Regions from separate parts of the Bradyrhizobium sp. Kon56 genome, predicted to be linked through region 2. Evidence: riboswitches for the same ligand, from Rfam matches in the RefSeq annotation. Region 2 holds a riboswitch; the other holds the start of a gene.

Region 1 (4,575 bases), on a different contig from region 2:
TCACCTCGATCCAGACGCTGTGTGCGGCGCATGCGTTGCCGCTCAACGACATCGGCGAGCCCTTTCTAGTTTCGACCGGACGCCGCTTGCGCGATGGCGGCTGGCCGCAAGGTGTCGATACCGTGGTGGTGATGCTCGACGGCGGCACGGCATTCGAGTCGCTTGATCCGGCGGGCCTGCACATCTGGTGGGGGGCCTATCTCGGCATGCCCGATCAGATCGTCATGTCCGGCGCGCTGGCCGAGATCGGCCCGCGCATCGTCGCCGTGCGGCAAGAGGCGCGCGAACGGCACGGCTGGATCATGGACAGTTACATCCTCAAGCGCAGGCTGTGAGGCAAGCGAGGCAGCATGCTCCCCGAATGGGTCACCCAACAATGCCCCGACATCTCCGCAGTCCACCGCGAGGCGGCGGTGGCGCGGCAGGCGCAACTGACGAAACCGACCGGCGCGCTCGGCCGGCTCGAGCAGCTCGCGATCGAGCTTGCGGGCCTGCAAGCAACCGAGCAGCCGCGCGCGGCGCGGGTGCCGATCATCATCTTCGCCGGCGATCACGGCATCGTCGCGCAGGGCGTCTCGGCCTATCCGCAGGAAGTGACGATCGCGATGCTGGCGAACTTCGCCTCCGGCGGTGCCGCAATCTCGGTGCTGGCGCGTGAGCTGGGCTCCAGCCTGGAGGTCGTCGACGCCGGCACGCTGGCGCAGGAGGAGATGGCTGGAATCGTGACCGACAAGCCGCGCAGCGGTACGCGCGATTTCAGCGTCGAAGCTGCGCTCACCCCCACGGAGCTGGCATTTGCGTTCGAAGCCGGCCGACGTGCGGTGACGCGCGCACAGGCCGGGCAGCCCGATCTTCTGATCTTCGGCGAGATGGGCATCGGCAACACCACGACATCGGCGGCGATCGCGGCCGGCTTGCTCGGCGTGAGCGCCGCGGAGATCGCGGGCAGCGGTACCGGCATCGACGCGGCCGGCCGTGCGCACAAGGCGGGGGTGATCGACGCTGCAATCGCACGCCATGACATTGTGGGCGCTGCGCCCGAAAAGATCCTGTGCGCCGTCGGCGGTCTCGAGATCGCCGCCATCTGCGGTGCCGTTATCGCGGCTGCACAGCACCGCATCCCCGTGTTGATCGACGGCTTCATCGTGTCGGTCGCGGCGCTGGCGGCGGTGCGGCTCAACCCTTCGTGCCAGCTGTTCCTGCTGGCCTCGCACCAGTCGGCGGAGCAGGGGCATCGGCTGGTGCTCCGCGCGCTGAACGTGCAGCCGCTGATCAGCCTGGATCTCAGGCTCGGCGAAGGGTCGGGCGCGGCCATCGCGCTGCCGCTTGTGCGGTCGGCCTGCGCGCTCCACAACGGCATGGCGACCTTTGCGCAGGCCAATGTGCCTGATCGTCCGGCCTGATCAAATCGTCCGCTGATTGACGGAGACGACGCGCCAGCCGGTCGCGAGCCGGTCAATCCTGGTCAGCGACAGCGGATCGATCATGAAGCGCAGGGCCGCTTGTGGCGTCAGGTCGAGCGCGATGCACAGCGCCGCCCGGATCGTGCCGGAATGCACGACGAGCGTTGCGGCCCCGGTGCCGATCTTCGACAAACCCAGGCGGACCCGCGCGACCTGTTCCTCAAAGCTTTCGCCGCCGGACGGCCGTCCGCGCGCCGGATCGCTCCAGAACCGTGCATAGGCCTCGCCACCGGTCGCGGCGAGTTCGTCATGCCGACGGCCGGTCCAGTCGCCAAAGTCTTGCTCGCTGAATTCGTCCAGCTGCAGCGGCTCGAGCCCCAGCGCGCGGGCCGTTTCGACGGTGCGCCGCGACGGGCTCGCATAGCTCGCGGCGTCCCGCGGCAGGCGCTGCCGCAGTGCCTCCAGCTGCGCCCGAGCGCCGAGATCGGCCGGTGCGTCGGCCGCATGGATCGTCCCCGCGACGCCATCGACGGGCGCGTGCCGTATCAGCCAGAGGAAGGTCTCGCCTCCCATGCTTATCTCCAAGGAAACTGGTCGTTGTGGCAATAGCGCCGCAACTGGCACATTGACTCTGTCTGGATCGTAATCCTAGATGCTCGCGACGGTTTCCCCGAGAGGGGATGAAAAGGGAATGCGGTGCGGGGAGTTTGTCCCCAATGCCGTGGCTGCCCCCGCAACTGTAAGCGGCGAATCTTGCGTCACGAGCCACTGGGTATCTCGGTCCCGGGAAGGCGATGCAAGGTACTGACCCGCGAGCCAGGAGACCTGCCGTCAGCCGTGGTCACACGCGAAGATGTCGGTCGGGGAGTACAGACATTCGGCTTCATCGGAAGGCTGGGAGCCGGACGATGGGACCCTGGTTCGCGGTGACGTGCCACTGACGTCGCTCCGAGGTCCAAGACCGTGTATTCCCTTCGTATCGTACGACCACGCCGTTTCCTACTGGCATCCGCCGCTCTCACATCTTTCGTCGCCATCGACATGCCAGCGGCCTTGGCGCAGCAGGCCCGCGAGCCATTGCCGCCCGTCGAGGTGTCGGCGCCACAATCCCGCAGGCAGGCCAAGCCGGCCGGACGGGACGCGCAGCGCTCACGCCGCGCAGCAGCGCGCCGGCCGGAGACTGCATCCGCAGTGCCCAAGCCCGTCGTGCCGACCACGGCGGCACAGACGCCGCTCAACACCAATGCCGTCGCCGAAAGCGCTTCGCGCCTCGGCCTGACCGTGCGAGAAACGCCCGCGACCGTGGAGGTGATCTCGGCCGCAACCATGCGCGAGCAGGGCTACCGCACCGTGTCCGACGTCGCGCAGGGAGCGGTGGGCGTCACAGCCGGCGACAATCCGGCCGAGCCTTCGGCTTTCTCCATGCGCGGCTTCACCAACAGCCAGATCAACACGCTCTATAACGGCATCAAGATCGGTCCGCAGAACATGACCTCGCGGATCGTGGACACGGCCAATCTGGAGGCTGTCGAATTCCTCAAGGGTCCGGCATCACTGATGTCAGGCGAGGGCGCCGCCGGCGGCGCGATCAACTTCGTCACCAAGCAGCCGCACACCGGTCCGATCCGGAACGAGGCGGATTTCTCCTGGGACTCGCTGAACTCGTTCCGGGCGCATTACGGCTCGGGCGGCAGCACCAATGTGCAGGGGCTGGACTACCGCTTCGACGTCAGCCGTTCCTCGCTCAACGGCTTTGCCGACGACACCAACACCAAGACGCTCGATGTCTCCGGCCAGCTCAACTACCGCATCTCCGACAGCCTCAAGGTCTGGGGCGCGATCGAGTATCGCGAAGATCGCTCGAAAGCCTATTGGGGTGCGCCGCTGGTGCCGATTGCCTTCAGCGGCTCGCATGCGACGACGGGGATCGTTTCCGGCAATTACGTCTCGAACTACAACAAAACCGATCTCGGTGCGGTCACGATCGACGACCGCACCTTCAATACCAACTACAACGTCCTCGACAACAGGAACGTGGCGAAGGAGGTGTGGCTGCGCGGCGGTTTCGAGCTGAATCTGGCGCCCGACCTGACGCTGAAAAGTCAAGCCTATGCTTACGGAGCTGAGCGCACATGGTTCAACAATGAGATCGAGGCGTTCAATTCCGGGACCAACATGGTCGATCGTGAGCGCTTCTATGTCGCGCACAGCCAACGCTTGGTCGGCAACGTCACCGATTTGATCTGGGATGCGAATATCGCCGGCTTTGACAACCGTTTGGTCACGACGCTTTCCTCAAGCTACCTTGATTTCGTGAGGCCGGGGGCCGCAAATTTCCCCGGCGATTCCGTTCCGCTGGTCGATCCGCCTCGCGGCTACTACGGCCTGCTCACCATCCAGCAGCAGATCGCGCGCATCGACAATGAGGCGCTGTCGTTCGAGGACCGGTTGAAGTTAACACGGACCTTTGCGCTGGTCGGCGGCCTGCGCGTCGAGCATATCGGGCTCGACCGCAATTCGACCGACAAGTTCGGTCTGGAGAAGGCGAACTTCCCGTTCTCGCAATCCTGGGTCCCGACCACGGGCCGTATCGGCTACACTTGGGAAGCCGTACCGGGCCTGACCTTTTTCAGCCAATACGCCACCGGCGCCGACATCTCGGCCAACAACATCTTCCTGCTCAATCCGACCGATCCGCTGAACCTGACCACCGCGCGCACCTACGAGACCGGCGTCAAGCACCTGTTCTGGGACAACCGGGCGGAGTGGTCGTTCTCGGCCTACGACATCCTGCGCAAGAACGTCTATGCCGCGGCCGGCGGCATGCAGCTCAACCTTGCCGGACGGCAGGAATCGAAGGGCGTCGAGCTTGCCGCGTCCGTGCGTCCGATCGATCCCCTGCGTCTCTGGGGCAACATCGCCTATGTCGATGCGCGCTACGCCGACTTTAATTTTGTCGGCGGCTCGTTCTCCGGCAACACGCCGCCGAACGTGCCGCGCGTCGTGGCGAATGCCGGAGCGTCGTATCGGTTCTTCACGCCGTGGCCCGTGGAAGTCGGCGTCACCGGCCGTCACGTCGGCGACCGCTACAACACCGATGCGAATGTCGTGACGATGAAGGCCTACACTGTCGCGGACGTCTATGCCTTCGTCGACATCCCGAAGACGGTGT
Region 2 (4,575 bases):
TGCAGCAGGTCGGCAGTGAATATGGACTTGCTATGCTGCCGCCGCTCCGGGCGCCGTTTGCAGCCGAGACGTTGCGCGATCGGATCGGCATGCTCTTGCCAAGAGAGCCGGCGCCCCGTCCCGCGGTCCATGTCGGAGAAGCCTTACACGCTGGCTGGCTTGAGCTCTGGTATGAGCCGAAGTTTGACGCGTGTACCCTTAGCCGCCGCGGCGCCGAGGCGCATGTGCGAATGCGGCACCCGACCTGGGGCGTTGTTCCACCGGCCTATTTCATCACGGAACCTCACGATCCGCATTTTAGGAACTTGTCGCAGTTCGTGATCGACCGCGCGATCAAGGATTGGCAGTATCTTCTGGAGCAGCAAACTTCGATCGATCTCTCCATCAATCTTCCGGCAGCATTCCTGATTGACCCGCAGGCGGTACGCGATCTCTGTCGGCGCATGCCGTCGCACGCCGCTTTCGGCGGTTTGACGATTGAAATCGAGAGCGTGGAAGCGATCCAGAACCTAGATCTCCTGGTCGAGGTTGCGCGTGAGGTTCGCTTTCACAACATTGGCCTTGCAATCGACAATGTCGGTGCCAATTGGCCGCAGCTGATGGGGATGACAAAATTCCCGTTCCTGAAATTGAAAGTGGATCGTCAGTTCGTCGGCGGCTGCGCGAATGGGCCCCTCAAGCGAACGGTGTGCCGCCATATCGTCGATCTAGCCAAAGAGTACAATGTGCGCACCGTCGCCGAAGGTGTGGAGAGCCAGGCTGACCTAATCGCTGTGGCCGAACTCGGCTTCGACCTTGCGCAGGGCCATCTGTTCGGAAAAGCCATGCCACTGAAGCAATTTGCACAGTCATCTTTCAACCCTGCTGCAGCTCGTCTAAAATAGTTGCGAGTGGCTGAGTGCGGCCAAGCGACGCTCACGAGCACCGCCATGCCTACTCGGCACCAGGCATGAGGCTGAGTGCAATTCGGTCTGCAAGGCCAGTGTCGCTCGTCCCGCCGCCACTTCATTTCCCTCCGAAGCTTGTTATACCACAAGCCCGTTTTGGCAAGCCTCCAGCGAGTCCTCCGCGCAGCTCGCGTTACAGCCATGAGCGAGGCTTGCACAAACCTCCAGTCGGGGTGTGTGACCGGAGGTTTGCCGAGATCCAACGTAGACCTGCGTCCGTTGGCGGTTTTTGCCGCCGCCGGTTGAGGAAGCGTCAGCCTCGCTTGCCCCCGCGCTGACGTGCCAAACAAACCGACGGACGCTTCCAGCGTCAAGTCGCGACTGACTCTCGCAAGAGGGCCCGAGGGCTCGTAGCCTGAAATTGAAGCGACCTGTTGCTGTCGCAGATGCAACATGGTCTCAGACCCGGGACAGCCGAATTGGGCAAATTGCCCAACATTGAGCGCGTCTGCGTTTGGCACGGCATTTGAAAGGGATCGCCCATGACATCGCTCGCCTAAGGAGTCGGAAGGCATGGCTTACAAGATCGTCGCTTCGCAATGCACCGTTTGTGGCGCATGTGAGTTCGAGTGTCCCAACGCGGCGATCAGTCTGAAGCGCGACATTTACGTTATCGATGCCAAAAAATGTACGGAGTGCGAGGGCCATTGCGACACGCCGCAATGCGCGGTGGTCTGTCCGGTCCCTGACACCTGTGTCCCGTCCAAGACAGGATAGGCAGCCCGCGACCAAAAGGCCTCATCGCTCGATTTCGCGAACGAAGTTGTAGATGTGGGACCTTGAGGAGACCACGACCGCATGGGGCGCATCGGGGTCGATTAACATCGTTATGAGCTTAAGACGCTGAGCGACTCCGAGGACCCCCTCAAAGGGCTCTGTCGGAGGACACCGTCGAATTTGTCACGAACAAGGACAAGGCCCTCGATGCTCAGTGGCAGCGTTAAGGCCTATCGTCGCTGGCCGCGAGTCGAGGCGAGGCAGACCGGCGTCGAGCGGCCACGGACGCATCGAAGCCGGCGCAAAAGTCGCTCAGCACGTGAACACCTAGTGCACCGAGAAGATCATCTTGGCCAACCTCACGGAGGCGGACGACCTCGTGCCTGGTCGCGGGCCCGCCGAACACCAAGGAGCCGACCTGATCATCCGTGCGGTCCTGGAGCAGTCCGGCTTTCGAAATGTCTAGGGAGCCTCGTGGGCTGTGACCGAAACGGATGCCGGCCGAGGATGATCGCACCTTCCTGACGCGCAGGTTCGAAAAGCTGCTGACGGAAAAGGCCGCCTCCTCGCGATCACACAGATACCGAAAGCGGCCGGGGTTCGTTCCGGTCGTGGAGCTCAACCGTTACACGAGCAGGGTGTTGAAAGCGAATGCATTTCACAAGCGGAGCCTCCACAGATGCCGGCGTGTTCACCAGGCCGCGAGCAAGACCGTCGTACCCGCCTAGTGCGCTCGTAATCGCTTGGGCAATATCGCAGCGAGAATCGGTAGGTTGACGCATCGGTCCTCGTGCGCATAATTCAAGCCGTCGCGGTCTCCGGATGTCGTTTCATCCGGAGCTAAGAGGGAAGCCGGTGCAATGCCGGCGCTGCCCCCGCAACTGTAAGCGGCGAGCCGCTGTCCAACGAAGTCACTGAAGCCATGCGGCTTCGGGAAGGCCGGACAGCAGCGACGACCCGTGAGCCAGGAGACCTGCCTCGACAAGATATCGTCCACGGGCGGGGCGTCCCGGTGTGCGCCAAGCAGTTGTCGCTCACGCGATGTTCGCTGTCTGCGTCCGCCATGGCCTTTGCCCCAACATGGGGTCTAAGCTATGTCAATCCTTTCGCTTCCCGTTGCCACACTGGGGACGTCACGCATCGGCCCACGACGCGAACTCAAATTCGCGCTCGAGAGCTACTGGGCGGGAAATTCCAGCGAAGCCGAGCTCCTCGAGGCGGGGAGTGGACTTCGTGCCGCTAATTGGGCACGGCAGAAATCCCGCGGTGCGACCGTCATTCCTTCGAATGACTTCTCGCTCTACGACCATGTGCTCGATACCAGCCTAATGGTCGGCGCCATTCCCGACGTTTACGGCTGGAACGAAGGTCCTGTGTCGCTCAAAACCTACTTCACCATGGCGCGTGGCGCTCAGGACGGTGGTCACGCCCAGCATGGGCCCGGCGTAGCCGCACAGGAGATGACGAAGTGGTTCGATACGAACTACCACTACATGGTGCCGGAATTTCACCAGGATCAGATCTTTACGTATGCCTCTCGGAAGCCGATCGAGGAATATGAGGAGGCAAGAAGCCTCGGCTATCAGACGCGGCCCGTCCTAGTGGGCCCAGTCACTTTCCTGAAGCTCGGCAAAAGCGTAAATCCCGCATTCAATCCGCTGTCGCTGCTTGATCGCCTCCTCCCCGTCTATGTCGATGTTCTCCGCGAACTAGCCTCGCGCGGCGCTGAATGGGTCCAGCTCGACGAGCCATGCCTAGTGATGGACGTCGACGAAGCATCTCGGGCGGCTGTCCGCCGGGCCTATGCTCATTTCGCTAAGGCCGTGCCGGCCCTTAAAATCATGCTGGCCACATACTTCGGGGCTGTCGGCGACAATCTTGAAACAGTCTTGGCCTTGCCCGTTGCCGGGCTTCATGTCGACCTGGTTCGTGCACCTGACCAGTTGGACGCGATTGTCGCCAGAGCCCGTAGAGATCTCGTGGTCTCGCTCGGTGTCGTTGATGGTCGCAACGTGTGGCGTTCTAATCTGCCGGCGCTACTCGACCAACTTGCTCCCATGGTCAAAAAACTGGGCAGGGACCGTGTTCAGATTGCCCCCTCCTGCTCGCTGCTTCATGTTCCGACCGACATTGAGCTAGAGATCGATCTCGATCCCAATCTGAAGACGTGGTTGGCGTTCTCAGTGCAGAAGATCAAGGAACTTTCGATACTGGGCAAAGCGCTGGCTGGCTATGCTGCCGACGTGGCCGATGAACTCACGCTCTCAGAGGATGCATCCGTCACTCGCGAAACATCGCCGAAGATCCACAGTGCGAACGTCGCCGGACGAATGGCCGCGATCGACGATAGCATGCGTCGCCGTCGCAGTGCGTTCACCCAGCGCGCCGACGTCCAGCGCGTCGCCTTCGCATTGCCAATGTTTCCAACCACAACCATCGGATCCTTCCCGCAAACGGCGGACGTCCGCAATGCGCGTGCAGCTCATGCGCGGGGAGCGCTGAATGACACGCAGTACGAGCAGCTTCTGAAAGCGGAGACAGCCCATACCGTGCATTGGCAGGAAGATATCGGCCTGGACGTGCTCGTACACGGCGAGTTCGAGCGCAATGACATGGTTCAATACTTTGGCGAGCAGCTGTTGGGTTTCGCATTCACCAAGCACGGCTGGGTTCAGTCTTATGGCTCGCGGTGCGTTCGTCCTCCTATCCTGTTTGGAGATGTCTCCCGCCCGAAGCCCATGACCGTTAAATGGTGGCGACATGCGCAGTCTCTGACCAAAAAACCCGTCAAGGCTATGCTGACCGGACCGGTGACGATCCTGAACTGGTCGTTTGTCCGTGACGACATCCCGCGGAGCGAGACATGCCGACAGATCGCTCTCGCGATCCGAGACGAGGTCATCGACCTTGA

Evidence for each region. A riboswitch is a leader RNA that binds a small molecule or an ion and turns the genes downstream of it on or off. The one in region 2 is predicted to bind cobalamin.
Region 1: another riboswitch for cobalamin. It lies ahead of AC0L3B_RS02860 (TonB-dependent receptor); the one in region 2 lies ahead of metE (5-methyltetrahydropteroyltriglutamate--homocysteine S-methyltransferase).

Annotation. Positions count from the first base shown of each region.
Region 1 is NZ_JBVVOU010000001.1:628,080-632,654, forward strand. It holds gene cobF (precorrin-6A synthase (deacetylating)) at 1-335, shown strand, start outside; gene cobT (nicotinate-nucleotide--dimethylbenzimidazole phosphoribosyltransferase) at 351-1,403, shown strand; gene AC0L3B_RS02855 (histidine phosphatase family protein) at 1,404-1,976, opposite strand; cobalamin riboswitch at 2,049-2,250, shown strand; gene AC0L3B_RS02860 (TonB-dependent receptor) at 2,367-4,575, shown strand, end outside.
Region 2 is NZ_JBVVOU010000006.1:17,577-22,151, reverse strand. It holds gene AC0L3B_RS11695 (EAL domain-containing response regulator) at 1-884, shown strand, start outside; gene AC0L3B_RS11690 (4Fe-4S binding protein) at 1,461-1,664, shown strand; cobalamin riboswitch at 2,460-2,659, shown strand; gene metE (5-methyltetrahydropteroyltriglutamate--homocysteine S-methyltransferase) at 2,759-4,575, shown strand, end outside.